2 regions of the Aestuarium zhoushanense genome follow, and region 2 is predicted to be linked to the other one. Evidence: riboswitches for the same ligand, from Rfam matches in the RefSeq annotation. Region 2 holds a riboswitch; the other holds the start of a gene.
The links. A riboswitch is a leader RNA that binds a small molecule or an ion and turns the genes downstream of it on or off. The one in region 2 is predicted to bind S-adenosylmethionine.

Region 1 (8,234 bases), on a different contig from region 2:
AGCATAAACTGATAGCGGAACACTTTGATCGAACATCCCGTCGATCCCGAACAGCCGCCAATCATGCCTACGGCAAATAAGATCGCAAAGGCAAATGGCCCCCAAGCGACCACATCCCCGTCCCCATACCCAGTCCCCGAAAAGATCGAGACAACGTTGAACAGGGTAGAGCGGAACATCTCTTCGCTGTAGTCCCCATGGGCGAACATACGAAACACAACAATCAATGCCGTCGCGTAGAGGGTCCATGTGAAATAGGCCCGCACCTGCGCGTCTTGGAACAAGGGTTTCGGATCACCTGTGACCATTTGCAAAAATCGCAAGAACGGCACTGAGGCAAGGAACATAAAGACCACCGCGACATACTGCGGCGCACCAGGGAACGCGGCGAAGGATGCATCCGAGGTCGAATAGCCCCCCGTCGCAATCGTCGTGAAGGCATGCACGATCGATTCCTGCATATTCATCCCAGAGATCCCGTAACAAATAGCACAGAGCACCGTGAGACCGATGTAGATATTCAGCAGGCCCTTTGCGATGTCCAAGGCACGGGGCAGCGATTTTCCCGAGGTATCAAAGCCCTCGGACTGAAAGAACTGCATCCCGCCGACTTTCATCACGGGCAGAAAAATCATTGCAACAATGACAATCCCGAGGCCACCAAGCCATTGCAGGATCCCGCGCCAGAGCAGAATGCCGTAAGAGTGGGTCTCTAGCCCCTCAATCGCCGTGGCCCCTGTCGTGGTCATGCCCGACATGGATTCGAACATCGCATCAACGAGCGAAAGCTGGGTTTCCCCGATCATAAACGGAATAGCCCCGAAGGCGGGCAAAGCGATCCAAACACCTGTGGTGAGGATAAAGCTCTGTTTGAGCGTCAACCCATCGCCCAATTGGTTCGAGCAGGCCAAGGCGAGAAACACCCCAGCCATAGTTGTCAGTACCGAACTTTGCAGAAAGGTCTGCCATTCGGGGTCGTTGTGAAAAAGGTCGAACAGCATCGGGGCGACCATGGTCAACCCCATTACGGCTGTCAGCAATCCTATCACATATCCAACTGGGCGCATATCAATCATGGCCGAAGGCTTGGCGTTAGGCTGCTTGTCTGTCAAGCCGCGACACGGGCAAATTCCCTGCCGCGGATCACATCATCATCAAACGTAGAACATATCGCGGAAGACGTGAACGGCGATCTGATCACGACGAAGACCCATCGCAGCCAGCTGTTCATCGGTCTTTGCGTTAAGAGCAGCAAATTCGCCAGCGCGGGATTTGCGTTCCCCATAAGCCTTAAAACCGCGACCAAGAGCAGAAACGAACTGGTCGAATTTCTCGCGAAGCGGCGCTGCGTCAAAGGTCGGATTAACTGCGATTTGTGCCATTTTGGAACATCCATGTAGAACGGGTTGTTTCCCCCATACATGAACGATAGCGCCAATAGGTCAGCATGTGCACCGTTGTTTTTGCATTGCAGCATTTCACCCGCTGCAATGCAGAACTTATCCGACGTGGAACAACGTTGTGAACAAACGCGGGTCAATGCTGTCGCTGTCAAAGGTCTCCCCCTCGACCAAGACCGACACAGCGTCATGGCTGTGCAGGCTCTCTTGGTGGCTGGCCACAACGCGGAAATCACCGACACGCGGGTCCTGCTGAAGCTGCTCGCAGAAGAGACGCGCCGCATCTTCGACAAAGATCGGATTGGCCGCGTTGAGTTCGGCGAATGCCTGTTCGTCTTCACGCTTAACCATCACTTGGGTCTCGGTCGGGACAGCAACACGCGCCATGTCGATCAGGTCTTCGAACCATAGCATCGGGCCGTCTTCCATCACCGCCGACATACGGGCCACAGAGCGCTGCGAATGCGGCGTGGCCAACTGACCACGGAATTGGCGCGCGTGTTCGGACAGTTCGAGCGAACAGGGGCATGTCGACGAATAGACGTAATCGAGATGGATTATCTTTTTGCGCACGCCTGCGCGTTCGACCAGTTCGAGCGCGATATCGTAATACTGGAACCCCTCAAGCCCCGAACGCAGCGAACGGACCTTCATCGGGAAACGGAACCGCATCTGGATACGCGCATCAAAGCTTTCGAGGTCGGCCATATAGGCGTCCAGCGCGTTCTCCATCACCTCAAAGCTGAACGTCTGCTCTGAGTGCTTGTAGAAGGACCGCATGATGCGGGACATGTTGATGCCCTTCTTTTCCGCTTCAAGGCTCACCGTCCCCGTCACAGAGGTTTCGAGCGTCACATCACCATTGTCGCGGGTGTGAAAACGGATCGGCAGACGGAAGTTCGATATCCCGACGTGCTGGATTTGTTGTTTTGCCCCTTTGATCAGGCTGCTTGGCCCGTTCTGGAGGTCAGGCATCGACGCCTTGTAGTCCTCATCCACCACGAAATCTTCGGGGTACGCCCGTGCGAGGGCTGGGTAGTTTGAAACTTCTTGCCCAGGGATCAGGCGCGACACGAGAGGATCGAGCGTTGCCACCTCTTCGGGTGTGGCATCGCCTGCCCAGCGCCGCAAAAGCGCCAGCGCCGCCTCGGCTTCTTCGCGCGACGGTTCGCGGTCCATGTCAGACGAGTGGATATTCATGTCGGAGCCTCCCGCAGGTGCAGCACGCCCCACTATATGGGATGCGCGCGACAGTTTTCCATCAAATGCGAAGGGAATACGCTTGGAACCGTCGCGCGGATCACTCATCAGATGGCATCCAATGCTTGTTTCAGGTCTGCTAACAGATCGTCAGCATCCTCGAGGCCACAGGACACACGCACCAAACCAGGTGTGATACCCAACGTGTCTTTCTGATCCTGCGGCAAACGCTGGTGCGTTGTGGTCGCAGGGTGGGTCACCAGCGACTTGCTGTCCGCAAAGTTGTTGGTGATCGTGAAAATCTTGAGCGCGTTGAGGAAACGGAAGCATTCTTCTTTGCCGCCTTTCACGTCGATGGCCAGAACGGTGCCGACGCCCTCATATTGGGACTTCGCCAGCTCAAACTGAGGATGACGCGGATCAAGAGGGTAGCTCACCGAGTTCAGCTTTGCATGACCGGCAAGCGCATCAGCCAATTTCAACGCGGTTTCAGACTGCTGCCCCACGCGCAGGAATAGCGTATCGAGCGATTTCAGCATGACCCAAGCGTTGAACGGGCTCATCGCGCCGCCCGTGTGTTTGAGGTATGCCTCGACAGGCCCCCGAACGAGCTCTTTCTTGCCCAGAACCATACCGCCAAGGCAGCGACCCTGACCGTCCACGTGTTTCGTGGTCGAATAGACAATGAGATCAACGCCCAACTCGCCAGCGATTGAATAAGCTGGCGTGACCATTGCGTTGTCACACACAACAATCGCGCCATTGGCATGCGCCAGTTCGACAACAGACTTCATGTCGATCACTTCGAGCGTCGGGTTCGAAATCGATTCAAAGAAGACAACTTTGGTGTCGGGACGGATCGCAGCCTTCCACGCATCCAGATCACGACCATCGACCAGCGTCAGTTCGACCCCAAACCGTTGCAGCACGTCCTCGAGGATATAGAGGCACGATCCGAACAACGCGCGGCTCGACACGATGTGATCGCCAGCCTTGAGCATGGACATCAGCGCGCCGTTGACAGCAGCCATACCCGAAGCGGTGGCAAAGCCTGCCTCAACACCCTCAAGGTCGGCCATACGATCTTCGAGCATAGCAACGGTCGGGTTGCCATAGCGCGCATAGATAAATTCGTCTTCGCCGAGTTTCACAAAACGGGCCTCTGCCTGTTCTGCGGTTTCGTAGACAAAGCCCTGCGTCAGAAAAATCGCCTCGGACAGTTCGTTATACTGGCTGCGGCGGGTGCCCGAATGCACGGCGCGAGTGCGTTTGGAAAGTTTGTCCATGTCTTTGTTCCTTACGGCCATTAAAAAACCCCTACACCGAATAAAGGGAGCAGGGGTTGGCCTGTTTCCTTTTTAGCGGTTTGTTTAACGTGGCCCGCAATCCGGTTCAAATCGCCACGGCGGAGTGGTTACGCCGTTGTGACATTCTGGTCAAGGAAAACGGCCTTGCGGCCCAGCGCGAAACGCGCATTGTGACCCCACCTTGCGAACAGGAGTTTCAGATGACCGCTGCAATCGATCTCTACTACTGGCCGACGCCAAATGGCAAAAAGATCACCATAGCCTTGGGCGAGATGGGCTTGGACTACAACCTGATCCCAATCAACATCGGGGCGGGCGATCAGTTTGCGCCAGACTTCCTTGCCATTGCGCCGAACAATCGCATGCCCGCCATCGTTGACCGTGATGGCCCCGACGGCGAACCGATCTCTATTTTTGAATCGGGGGCGATCCTGCAATACCTCGCGCGGAAAACAGGAAAATTCGGCGGCACGACAGAACGCGAACGGGTGATGATCGAACAGTGGCTGATGTGGCAAATGGGCGGCGTGGGGCCGATGGCAGGTCAGGCGCATCACTTCCTAAAATACGCGCCCGATATGTCCCCGCCCCAAGTGCTCCCCTACGCGCAAGACCGTTACCGTAAAGAGGTTGGCCGCCTCTATCGCGTCTTGGACAAGCAGCTTCAGGACAAAGAGTACGTCTGCGGCGAATATTCAATCGCGGACATCGCGATCTACCCTTGGGCTGCGGGATGGGAAGGTCAGCAGCAAACGCTTGACGACAAACCGAACTTTGCCGCGTGGTTGGCGCGTATGGCGGCACGTCCCGAAGTTGCAAAAGGGATGGAAGTCGGAGCCGAACTGCGCCAAAAGGCCTTCTCCAATGAAGAAATGGAACGGCTGTTCAAACAAAAATGATACGTCACATCGTCTTTTTCACAGCGAAGTCACCAGATGATCGCGACACCGTTTTCCAAGGGCTCAAACTCTTGGAAAACATCAAAGAGTGCCGCCATATCGAAATCGGTGAAAACCTGAACTCTGATCCCATCAGCCCCAATGGCCCAGATTTCATTGTCTATGCTGAATTTGACGATGCCGAACAGCTAGCGGCCTACAAGGCTGACCCGCTCTACGCTGAATCGATCCGCATTGTGCGCCCTCTGCGCGACATGCGGATCGCTGCGGATTTTTTTACTTAGGCTCTTCGATCAAGAACCGCTGGAGCGTCACAATCTGCGACCAGAGGAACAAGAACAGGACCACGGGGAACGCAAAGGTTTCGAGCGTGACCCAAAGTTCCTCGCTCTGCGTACGCCAGATGAATTCATTAGCGGCTGCCAGACCTGCAAAGAACACAGTCAGACGGCGGGTGAGGATCATCCACCCTTCGCGCTGCATAGGCAGAAACTCTCCCATCACATATTCGAGCCAGCTCTGACCACGTAGCAACCCGATACCGAGCAGCAGCGAGAAGAGCCCGTAAACAATTGAGGTCTTCATTTTAAAGAAGGCCTCATCATTGAACCATGCGGTCAACCCACCGAAGAAGATCACCATGATCGCGGTGAAGACCTGCATCCGCGATAGTTTTTTCGTGAGAAACCAAAGCACGGCCATGGCTGCCAGCAGCACGGGAATGAACACGACCGCCGCGACGATAAAGCCGGAATAGTCAGTGCCTGCAATAGTATAGGTGTTATCTTTGATCTTAATGTAGAGCAGGAAGAACGCCAATGTCGGCCCCAGTTCCAGCACCTGTTTCAGGATCGGATTGATCGGTTTTGCTGACATTCTAGCCTCCCATTTCCACAATGATTGCCCCGATGGCGATCAAAGTCATCAGCGCCAAACGGCGCGGCCCCACCTTTTCACCCAAGATGAACCATCCAATCAAGGCCGCAAAAACGGTAGAAGTTTCACGAAGCACCGCTGCTTCGCCGACCTTGTCCAACCGCGTCGCGATCATCACGCCGCCAAAGCTGATCCACCCAATCACAGCCCCCGCAAATCCACGCCACATCAGCGGGCCGATTTGGGGACGTTCACCAGATTTGCGCAGCTTCAGAATCGCGATGATGGGCATATCGACGCCCGATAGGAAAAAGAACCACGCAAGGAATGTGAACGGATCGGTCGCCTGACGAATGCCCCACGCGTCATAGGTCGTGTAGACCGCAACCATCAAACCACAAAGGACCGCCCAAACAAGAGCGACTTTGACCCGCCACGGATCGATCACTTCTTCGCTCAGGTTACGCAGCGCCAAAAGGAGGATCCCCCCCGACAGGCACGCCACGCCGAGCCATTGAACCAGTGTGAAATGTTCATGAAACACGACCGAGGCAAAGATCACTGTGACCAGCGGGCCAGAGCCGCGCACAACGGGATAGACCACGGTGTAAGCCGCGTATTCATAGGCCAGCGCCATCGTCACCTTGTAGATGAAATGGATCACCATAGCGCCAGCGAGGACACCCCACATCGCGCCTTCAGGCCACGGAACAACGAACAGCGCGACAGGGGCTGAGACGAGCGTGAACCATAGGTCAATTGACCCACGCGCCACCCAAGGATCGTGTTTGCCCTTTTGCAACGCACCAAAGGCCGCATGTGCCAAGGCCGCCGTCAAAACCAACAGTGTCGCCAGTTGCCGACCTTGGTCCGTGCCTTCGAGAGAAACGAGCCACTCACCCATTGGACAGACGGACCAATATCGGCATTTAGTTCAGACCAACCAAGGCTTTGGCAAAGTCTTCGGGATCGAAGGGCGCAAGATCGTCGATCTGTTCACCGACGCCGATCGCGTGGATCGGCAGGCCGAATTTATCAGCAAGCGCGACCAGAACGCCGCCTTTTGCCGTGCCATCGAGTTTCGTCATCACTAGGCCCGATACATCCGCGAGTTTCTGGAACGCATCGACCTGCATGATCGCGTTTTGACCCGTAGTCGCATCCAACACCAACAGCGTGTTATGCGGCGCATCGGGGTCTTTCTTACGGATCACGCGGACGATTTTCGACAGTTCTTCCATCAAATCCTGACGGTTCTGCAAACGGCCCGCTGTATCAATCATCAGCAGGTCAGCACCATCCTCATGTGCCTTTGTCATCGCGTCAAAAGCGAGACTCGCAGGGTCCGACCCTTCGGGTGCGGTCAGGACAGGCACGCCAGCGCGCTGCCCCCAAACTTGCAATTGTTCAACAGCCGCCGCACGGAACGTATCGCCAGCTGCGATCACCACCGATTTACCAGCGGCCTTAAACTGGCTCGCCAATTTGCCGATGGTCGTGGTTTTGCCCGACCCATTCACGCCGACCACCAAAACCACCTGCGGTTTCTTTGCATAGATCGGCAGGGGACGGGCCACGGGTTCCATGATGCGGGTGACTTCATCGGCGAGAAGCTGTTTGATTTCTTCAACCGACAGCTTTTTGCCCATACGACCTTCGGCCATGCTCGACGTGACACGGAGCGCGGTATCGACCCCCATATCAGCGGCAATCAACAACTCTTCGAGCTGTTCGAGCATATCATCGTCAAGCGTCCGGCGCGGCGCATCAGGCTTGCGACCGAGCATACGACCCAAGATGCCGGGCTTCGCGGATTCCTCGGTGGGCGCGTCTTCGATCAATGGCATCGGCGTGACGGTCAACTGAACCGGAGCGACAGGCGCAGGTGCAACCTCAGGCTCGTCCTCTACCTCAACCTCAGGCTCGTCGTCTTCGACTTCAACGGACTGCTCTTCGATCACCTCTTCAACGATGGGATCAAGCTCTTCCTCGGCTGGCAGATGATCCTCTGCCTCTTCGACAATAGCCTCCAGCCCCTCATCGATTTTCGACGAAGATTTGGTCAAACGGTCACGAAGTTTCTTGAAGAACGACATAAGTAAGCCCTGAACCGGTTTTACCATCACCTAATGGCAACGGAGGGCGATGGAAAGACCTGCGCCACTGGTCAGTCGCGATTAGGGGGCATATCACTGCACCAACAGGAGAGTCCCATGCGTCCGATGACCCTTTTTACGATTGCGACACTGACACCGCTGCCCTTGATCATGCTTGCTGCACTGACGGGCGGATGGTGGGCGCTTCTGGCGCCACTTTACATGACCCTGATGACCGCATCGCTGGACCAAATGGTGAAGCGGATCACTCCCACCGTGCCCGAGGCCGAATTTCCTGTGGCAGATCGACTGTCAGTCGCAATCGCCCTTGGTCAGTTTTGTTTATTGGGTGCAGTCACTTACGGGATGGGTCACGGCTTGAGCGGTTGGGAAAAGGTCGGGGTGTTCGTGGCAACAGGGCTCTACCTCGGGCAGGTTGGCAATTCGAATGCTCAT
Region 2 (8,234 bases):
GTCGCAACTATTGAAAGGTAACGAAAACTTTTCTTTTCTCCCCGAAAGAATTTCGCAGCTTGCTCTCTGGAGTACGTATGCAGAGCATAAATATGTGCTGTCACTACCGGGAAACGGCTACGACTGTCATCGTACCTGGGAGGCTCTTGGCCTTGGTTGCGGAGTTGTTACCATCTCTTCGCCGTTGGATGATATGTTTAAGAGATATCCTGTTTTTATTGCAAATAATATTGCTGAGATCGCAGAGGATGGTTTCAATAAGAGAATTGAGTGTTTTTTTGAGCGGTGCGATTTTGCTAGAAAAAGAATTACGTTCAATGAATTTTACGAGAATAATTAAACTTGATGTATGAAGATATCAAAAATGTCTGAGATTGTCGTTTCCCTCACTACAATACCGCCAAGAGTTAAATATCTCAAATACATGATCCAATCGCTTCGTATGCAGACGTTGAAGCCAGATCGTGTTGAGTTGAACCTTCCGCGCGATTACAAACATCGAGGCTTTAGCCAAGCTGAATTGGCTGAGATACCTGAAGATTTCACGGTTGTTCAGTGTGACGACGTCGGACCTGCAACAAAAATATTACCAACACTAAAGAAGTACCATGGCAGAGATGTAACTATAGTTTACTGTGATGATGATCGGGTTTATCCAACTCATTGGCTTGAGCGACTATATAGCCTCTCATTGAAGAGGCCTGGCCACGCTATTGCGGACGAATGCATGCCAATCATGAAGGCGGTTATTTCGCATCGAGGTGTCAAGAAAGGTCTATCTTATCGGCTAAAGAGGGCACTTACTCTGGGTGGTTTTGACCCCTATCATTTTTATGATAGAGATAAGGCGAGAAATCCTGATATCGTAGAGGGATTTGGGGGAGTTCTTGTAAGGCCGTCATTTTTTAACGACCAGGTTTTTGATGTACCGGTCCAGTGTTGGCCAGTGGATGACATTTGGCTTTCCGCAAATTTGAATTTAGCTGGTACGCGAGTTCATTATTGCGACGTTAAAAGGAAATATAAGAGTTCTGCATTGGAAATAAATGGGAAGGATTTAGGGCGCAGCGAGCATTCTTTGACCACATCTAGTTTTGATGGAAAGGCGCGTAATGCATTAAATTATGAAGCAATAAAGTTTTGTATCTCTAACCTTGGTGTTTGGGAAAAATATTCATATTTGTTCGAGGATGGAGATATCTAATTCTTCTTTGATCTTTGTGTCAATTTGAGTAAACGTTATCGGGCCTTCAGGGCCATCTTCCACGTCGGTAAAGTGTGTCACCTGAGGGACTCTGGCCCTTCTTATCCGATTTTAGTCGTAGCTGCGGATTTCCGCAGGTGATCCTCGTTCCTGTCTGTCCTACTTATGGTAATGGCTTAGGCGAAAGTTAATCAATGAAGCGGCTAGAACTAACCCTTAAGGCGTTCTCCCCCGAATTTGCAGTGTTTGGCGTTTACTGCGTCGCCTTTTTGCTGGTCCAGTATGTCACTCGCCCGCTGCAGGATCTTATCGCGCCGACGCTCGTGGGGACTTTGCTCTTCCTGCCTCACGGTGTGCGGGTAATCGGCGTCTGGCTCTTTGGGATCCGCGCGATCCTGCCGCTCATTGTCGGTGAGGCGCTTTGCATACACTTCCTAGGCTTCCTAAATTTGCCACTCGTCCCACTTCTACAGGGCGCAGTGGTCGGTGGCGTATCCTGCTTCCTCGCCTTTGAGATCTTCCGTGTCGCGGGTCACGACCTCTATCTCGACGGCGGCGGCACGCGGGCCTCGTGGCGGATGTTAATCCTGCTCGCGGGTGTTGGATCCGTATTCAATTCTCTCGGTCACACGATCGCCTACCGCGATACGTTTTCCTTTGAGGATGATCTCGTGCAGCTGCTATCGTTTCTGATCGGCGACATCGGCGGGACCTTTGTCCTCCTCGTCGTCTTGGTCTTTTTTAACCGATCTCTGCGTCGGCTGAAGATTTAGTGAAGGCTGCCTTGACGCGCTCTTCGTTGTCTTGGTCGACATGGAGCTGGTTCATGAAGCTCAGCTTTGCCACGGCCTGAGCCGTGGTCAGCACGTCGAGTGCATCGCGGGCCGACTTCAGGTGTTTCTCGACCGTCGAGAGGGTAACACCGAGGATGATGGCGATTTCCTGTCCCGTTTTGCCGCGTGCAATCCAGCCCAAAATCTCGCGCTGTTTGGCGGATAGTCGACCTTCATTCGAGGGGAAGGGCAGGGACCGCGCCTTGAGGTCGAAGGTGTTCCAGATCGCCTCAAGATCTTGTTGGTAAGAATTCCAGATGAAATCGACGTCGTGTTGCGTCATCCCTCGGGCGGCACATATGGAGGCCACAGATTTTTGCCCAGGAAGGGCATTGGGGAAACTTGCGGTGTAGCCCGCGGTGACGCCGAAGCGCGCGTTTGCCTCGAGTAAATCTCCGGCCGAGGCAAGCGCCTCCTTTGGGAGGTTTGCGACCTTTGACCAACTCACGAAGCCTGTATTGTAAAACGACCATATGAAAAACGGGGATCTCTTAAACTTGCCACTCCGGATGAAGAAATCGGAGTACTCGGGGTCGTGGTTGCTGAGCACCATGTAGTCGGCCTCGTCGCCGAGGTTCCTACCGGAAGTGAAGTGGCTCCGCCCATACATCAGCCGCGTGAACCGGTAGCTGGCCATTGCCTCACACAGCTTCTGCCACGCGCTATCGAGGGTCTCTGCGGTCATGATGGCATTTAAGATGCCGACGGTATTGGTATTATTCACGGGTGCTATTGGGTCCAGGTCTCATCGCTGGACTCAGCTTATCGGCAAAGCAGACCGCTCCGGCCAGACTATATTGCGTAAGAAATTTGTTCTATTCGTATAGCGCGATAGGCAAACTGAATTGCGTGGAGCACTTGATCGCTGGCGGGGGGTGACGTGATAGCAAAAACTGGGCTTGCATGGCGAGGAAACGCCACGCCGATTTGCTTCGGATGAGGCCGCGTCTCGCTAACTCAACGCCAGTGACACCTGATCCGTGCGACGCGCGATTTCCTCCGCCAATTTCCCCAGAAATCTGGCTGCGCTGACTGTCGCCGTTGCGTGCTTCGGGCTTGAGGGGTGTTCGCGCATTTCCAGCCCCAGCTCAGGCAGGTCGCCGCCGCCGAAGATGAAGTGGCTCGAAATCCCGAAGAGAGTGGCGAGGAGGTCATGAGCCTCACATTCGGTGTGGTGCAGGCTGCGCCAAGTGACCCACTCGGGCGTCTCGCTCTCAAATGGCTCCCACAGCTCCGCCCCCGAAAACCAACCCGCGTCGATCATCTGCCAGTGCAGCGGCTGGGGGATCACCTCGTGGGCGCCCGCGCCCCAGAGGCTGTCTAAGACCTCGGGTCGTATGAGTGGCCGGGGAGTGTAGGGCGCGTCGGTGCGCAGCAGGATTTTTCCAGACGGCTGGCTGACGGGCAGGAGCCTGCGGTGTGGTCGCAATAATTCTGGCGGCTCGGCCAAGGTCTCGGGCGAGGTCGCAAAGAGGCTTGGTGCCACGAGGACTGATTTTAAGAGGGTGCGTCGATCCATGGTAGTTACTCCGGATGGTTGCTCCATCCGGTGGGCATGGCTTCGCATTTGGAGGTACTCTTTCGTTGCACGTGGCCACATCCCCTTGCGGAAACCACCTTGCCAAGCGGGGCAGGTTGGTGCGGGCATCGGCCCGGCTCTTGATGAATGACGTGAAGGTGACGTGTGAGTCGGTCGGTGTCAATCGGAGTAGGGCAAAAAAACCGGCCACTGGGGCCGGTTCGACTGTGTATAAAAGCGGTGAGAATGCCTGATAACGAACTCTATTGGGGTGTCGGCTTTAATCGACAGTGAACTGCCTTAGTTCAGCGCGCGAGACGGTTTAGCCGTTGTTTTCGTCCAAATCGATGCGAAGGCGGCCACGGAGGTAGTAGGCTGTAAAACAAGCGTTATTACTCATCAATCGACACCACTTTTTTTGCTTGAGCCAGATTGCCCAAGTAATCACCATAGGCATTCTTACCGAATTTCTTGGCGCGAGTGTCAAGCTGGGATGCATCAATCCAGCCCATCTCGAATGCCACCTCGTCGGGGCTGCCCACTTGCTGGCCTTGGCGTTCGGTCAGCGTGCGCACGAAGTTGCCGGCGTCAAGCAGGCTGGCGTGGGTTCCGGTATCGAGCCATGCGTATCCGCGCCCCATTTTTTGTACGTTAAGAATGCCGTCGTACAGGTAGCTTTCTAAGAGCGACGTGATTTCCAGTTCCCCGCGAGCGGAGGGGCGCACGGCGCGGGCGCGGGCGGGCGCTGTACCATCAACGAAGTAGAGCCCCGTGACGGCATAGTTCGAGGGCGGCACGGGCGGCTTTTCGATGATGTTTTTGACCGTGCCATCTGCGTCAAAATCCACCACTCCATAACGTTCGGGATCTGACACGCGGTAGCCAAACACCGTGGCGCCATCGGTGGATTGATCTGCCTCTTGCAGAAGGTTTGGCAGGCCGTGGCCAAAGAAAATGTTATCGCCCAATACCATGGCCGCGGGGCTGCCAGCCAAAAACTCTTCAGCCAAAATAAAGGCCTGAGCCAACCCATCGGGGCTGGGCTGCACCTTATACTGCAGCGTGACGCCCCATTGGCTGCCATCGCCTAGCGTGCGGATGAACTGCTCCTGGTCATGCGGTGTCGTGATGATCATGATTTCGCGAATGCCCGCCAACATGAGCACAGTTAGCGGATAGTAAATCATCGGCTTGTCATAAATTGGCAGCAACTGCTTCGAGACGCCCATGGTAATGGGATAAAGCCGGGTGCCGGAGCCGCCAGCCAGAATTATGCCTTTGCGCTGCTTCATTTTAAAACCTCTAAATCAATTAAACAGTCCTTCAGTCCAGCCTGCCAATTTGGGCGGGGCAAACCAAATACGGACATGGTCGTGTTACAATCCAGACGACCATTCAGCGGGCGAGCGGCCGGCGTGGGATATGCGCTGGATGGGATCCCATTGACGCGTGTGGATCTGCCCGACATCTCAAAAATGGTGCGGGCAAAGGTATACCAGCTGACATTGGGCTCGCCGCTGAAATGGTAGGTGCCACTCTTGCTGGGTGCATCTTGCAGCTGCTGTGCGATAGCAAGGCAAGCCGCCGCAATGGCCCGTGCCGGTGTCGGTCCGCCAATTTGGTCATCCACTACGCTGATCTCGTCGCGTGTGCCTGACAGGCGCAGCATGGTTTTTACGAAGTTCGCGCCATGGGCGGAAAAGACCCACGAGGTGCGCAAGATGGCATACGTTGCACCGCTTGCGCGAATGCCTTCCTCGCCCGCCAATTTGCTGCGGCCATAGGCGTTGGTAGGGGCGGTGGCATCATTGGGTTTCCACGGAATATGGCCAAGGCCAGGAAATACATAGTCGGTGGAGATATGTACCATGGGGATATTCAGCGCGGCACACGCTTCAGCCATTTCTGAAGGTGCCCTGCCATTGAGGGCAGTGGTCAGTGCTTCTTCCTCTTCTGCGCGGTCAACGGCCGTGTAGGCGGCGGCATTTATCACAGCACGAGGACGATGGGCGAGGATAGCGGCAGCGCAGGCGCCTGGCTGCGTCAGATCGGCTGTTTCGTGCCCGAGGGCCAGCAGATCCAGCGTCTGAGCTTCTGCCAAATACTGCAGCTCGCGCGCCACTTGGCCAGTCCGGCCAAAAACCAGCAGACTGCTCATGGCGCGGCTGTTCCAAGCCGATGACCTACACCGTTGCGGTCTAGCAACGGGCGCCACCATGCCTCGTTGTCGAGATACCAGCGCACGGTACGCTCTAATCCTTCTTCTACCGTCACGCTGGGACGCCAACCCAGCTCGTCGCGAATGCGCGTTGGGTCGATGGCGTAGCGCGCGTCATGGCCAGGGCGATCGGTGACGAAGGTAATCAAATCGGAATAAACCCCCGCCGCTCGTGGATGCAACCGATCAAGGATTTGGCAAATTGTTTGCACCAGCTGCAGGTTTGTGCGCTCGTTCTCGCCACCGATGTTATAACTGCGCCCCACCGCGCCCTTTGTGGCCACCAACAAGAGCGCGTCGGCATGATCTTCAACGTACAGCCAATCGCGGATATTGCTGCCATCGCCGTAAATCGGCAGGGCCCGCCCCGCTAGCGCATTCAGAATAACCACCGGGATCAGCTTTTCTGGAAAGTGATATGGTCCGTAATTGTTGGAACAATTGCTAAGAACGACGGGCAAGCCATAGGTCTCATGCCAGGCGCGCACCAGATGGTCTGACGCGGCTTTCGAGGCGGAGTAGGGACTGCGCGGATCGTATGCCGTGGTCTCAGTGAACTGCACGGCCGGATCTGCGGGTAGCGAGCCAAATACTTCGTCTGTCGATACGTGATGAAAGCGAAAGCCATCAGGTCGTCCTGCAGCCTGCCAATATCTGCGGGCGGCCTCAAGCATGTTGAATGTGCCAGTGATATTGGTGTCGATAAAATCGGCGGGCCCATCGATAGAGCGGTCGACATGGGATTCCGCAGCCAGATGCAGCACTATATTGGGTTGGTGCGTTGAAAAGGCCTCATCTAGTGCTGCGCGATCGCGGATATCGGCCTGCTGAAAGGCGTAAAGCGGGCTATCTGCTACAGACGCCAAGTTGGCCAGATTAGCGGCATAGGTCAACGCATCCAAGTTGACCACCTGATGCCCGCGTGCCACCGCCAGCCGCACCACGGCCGAGCCGATAAACCCCGCTCCTCCTGTGACCAGTAGCTTCATCTTTTATCCCTCAAAGGTGAATGGGCTGTCAAAGTCAGCCAGCAGCGGGGCCGCGGCGTCTTTTTCACTGAGTACTGGCGAGCTGGTTATGGGCCAATCGATGCCGATATCTGGGTCATCCCAACGCAGAGAGCCCTCGGTTTCGGGAGCGTAATAATCGCTACATTTGTAGATAATCTCGCTCTCAGGCTCGAGTGTGGCAAAGCCATGGGCGAAACCCACCGGGATATAAAGCTGTGCGCCGTTTTCCGCGCTGAGCGTATAGCCCGCCCAGCGGCCATACGTGGGGCTGCCGCGCCGAATATCGATCGCGACGTCGAAAATCGCGCCTCGTCCACAGCGCACGAGCTTGGCCTGAGCATGTGGTGGTGCCTGAAAATGCAAGCCCCGCACCGTGCCCACAGCCGCGGAAACCGAGTGGTTGTCTTGGACGAAAACGGCATCGATACCCAAGGCAACGTAGCTTCGCTTGCTATAGGTTTCGGCAAAGAACCCCCTGTTGTCGCCATGGCGGCGAGGAGTAACCAGCCGCACATCATGAAGCGCTATTTTTGCAATGCTCATTTCTAACATGTTCCTCTATTACCCTTTCGCCCCTTGCCCACGGAAATAAATATCTTCGTATCGGATAATGTCGTCCTCGCCGAGGTAGCTGCCGGTTTGTACCTCGATCAGGGTGAGAGGCACCTTGCCGGGATTTTTCATGCGGTGGACGGCGCCGAGGGGGATGTAGACGGATTGGTTTTCCGCAACGAGTTTCACGTTGTTGTCGACGGTCACTTCGGCGGTGCCTTCGACGACAATCCAGTGCTCTGCGCGGTGGTGGTGGCTTTGGAGTGAGAGCGCCGCACCGGGGTAGACGACGATGCGTTTCACCTGGAAGCGCTGGCCAACGACAAGGCTTTCGTACCAGCCCCAGGGGCGGTAGTCGCGCGGGAGCGTTTCGGCCTGCGGGGCGGCTTTGGCTTTAAGGGCGGCAACGGCCTTTTTGACCTCTTGCGCACGGTCCTTGTGGGCGACCAGCACCGCGTCGGGCATGGCCACCGCGATGATGTCTTTTAGACCAATGCCGACAAGCTGCTGCGCTTCGCTTGTCGCCTGCAAAAGCGTCTCATGGCAATCAAGCGCGGTCGCGGGGCCAGTGGTCACCGTACCAAGGGTGTCTGCCTCGGCCTCGCGCCAGACCGCCTGCCAGTCGCCAAGGTCGGACCAAGCGCCCGCATAGGGGACAACAGTTAGGTTCGGCGCGCGCTCCATCACGGCGTAGTCGATGGAAATATCGGGCAATTCTGCCCATGGCTCGGGAGCAAGGCGAGTGAAGGATAGATCCTTCTCGGCAGCATCAAATGCAGCGCGGGTGGCATCAAGAACCTCGGGTGCGTGGTCGGCAAATGCTGCGAGGATCACGGATGTCGAGAAGATGAATATCCCCGCGTTCCACAGGTGCATGCCGCCCGCAAGGAGCGCCTCG

Region 1: another riboswitch for S-adenosylmethionine. It lies ahead of metZ (O-succinylhomoserine sulfhydrylase); the one in region 2 lies ahead of AC07ED_RS00395 (hypothetical protein).

Annotation. Positions count from the first base shown of each region.
Region 1 covers NZ_JBWKMA010000004.1:163,208-171,441, reverse strand. Annotated here, with positions in the region: gene AC07ED_RS03145 (TrkH family potassium uptake protein) at 1-1,076, opposite strand, end outside; gene AC07ED_RS03140 (hypothetical protein) at 1,155-1,382, opposite strand; gene folE2 (GTP cyclohydrolase FolE2) at 1,500-2,600, opposite strand; gene metZ (O-succinylhomoserine sulfhydrylase) at 2,708-3,886, opposite strand; SAM riboswitch at 3,938-4,014, opposite strand; gene AC07ED_RS03125 (glutathione S-transferase N-terminal domain-containing protein) at 4,108-4,806, shown strand; gene AC07ED_RS03120 (Dabb family protein) at 4,803-5,090, shown strand; gene AC07ED_RS03115 (inner membrane-spanning protein YciB) at 5,083-5,682, opposite strand; gene AC07ED_RS03110 (DMT family transporter) at 5,684-6,586, opposite strand; gene ftsY (signal recognition particle-docking protein FtsY) at 6,612-7,778, opposite strand; gene AC07ED_RS03100 (alkane 1-monooxygenase) at 7,896-8,234, shown strand, end outside.
Region 2 covers NZ_JBWKMA010000001.1:76,850-85,083, reverse strand. Annotated here, with positions in the region: gene AC07ED_RS00415 (hypothetical protein) at 1-340, shown strand, start outside; gene AC07ED_RS00410 (glycosyltransferase family A protein) at 365-1,204, shown strand; gene AC07ED_RS00405 (hypothetical protein) at 1,399-1,977, shown strand; gene AC07ED_RS00400 (helix-turn-helix transcriptional regulator) at 1,946-2,761, opposite strand; gene AC07ED_RS00395 (hypothetical protein) at 2,990-3,556, opposite strand; SAM-I-IV-variant riboswitch at 3,608-3,708, opposite strand; gene rfbA (glucose-1-phosphate thymidylyltransferase RfbA) at 3,949-4,848, opposite strand; gene rfbD (dTDP-4-dehydrorhamnose reductase) at 4,845-5,714, opposite strand; gene rfbB (dTDP-glucose 4,6-dehydratase) at 5,711-6,763, opposite strand; gene rfbC (dTDP-4-dehydrorhamnose 3,5-epimerase) at 6,767-7,327, opposite strand; gene AC07ED_RS00370 (mannose-1-phosphate guanylyltransferase/mannose-6-phosphate isomerase) at 7,346-8,234, opposite strand, start outside.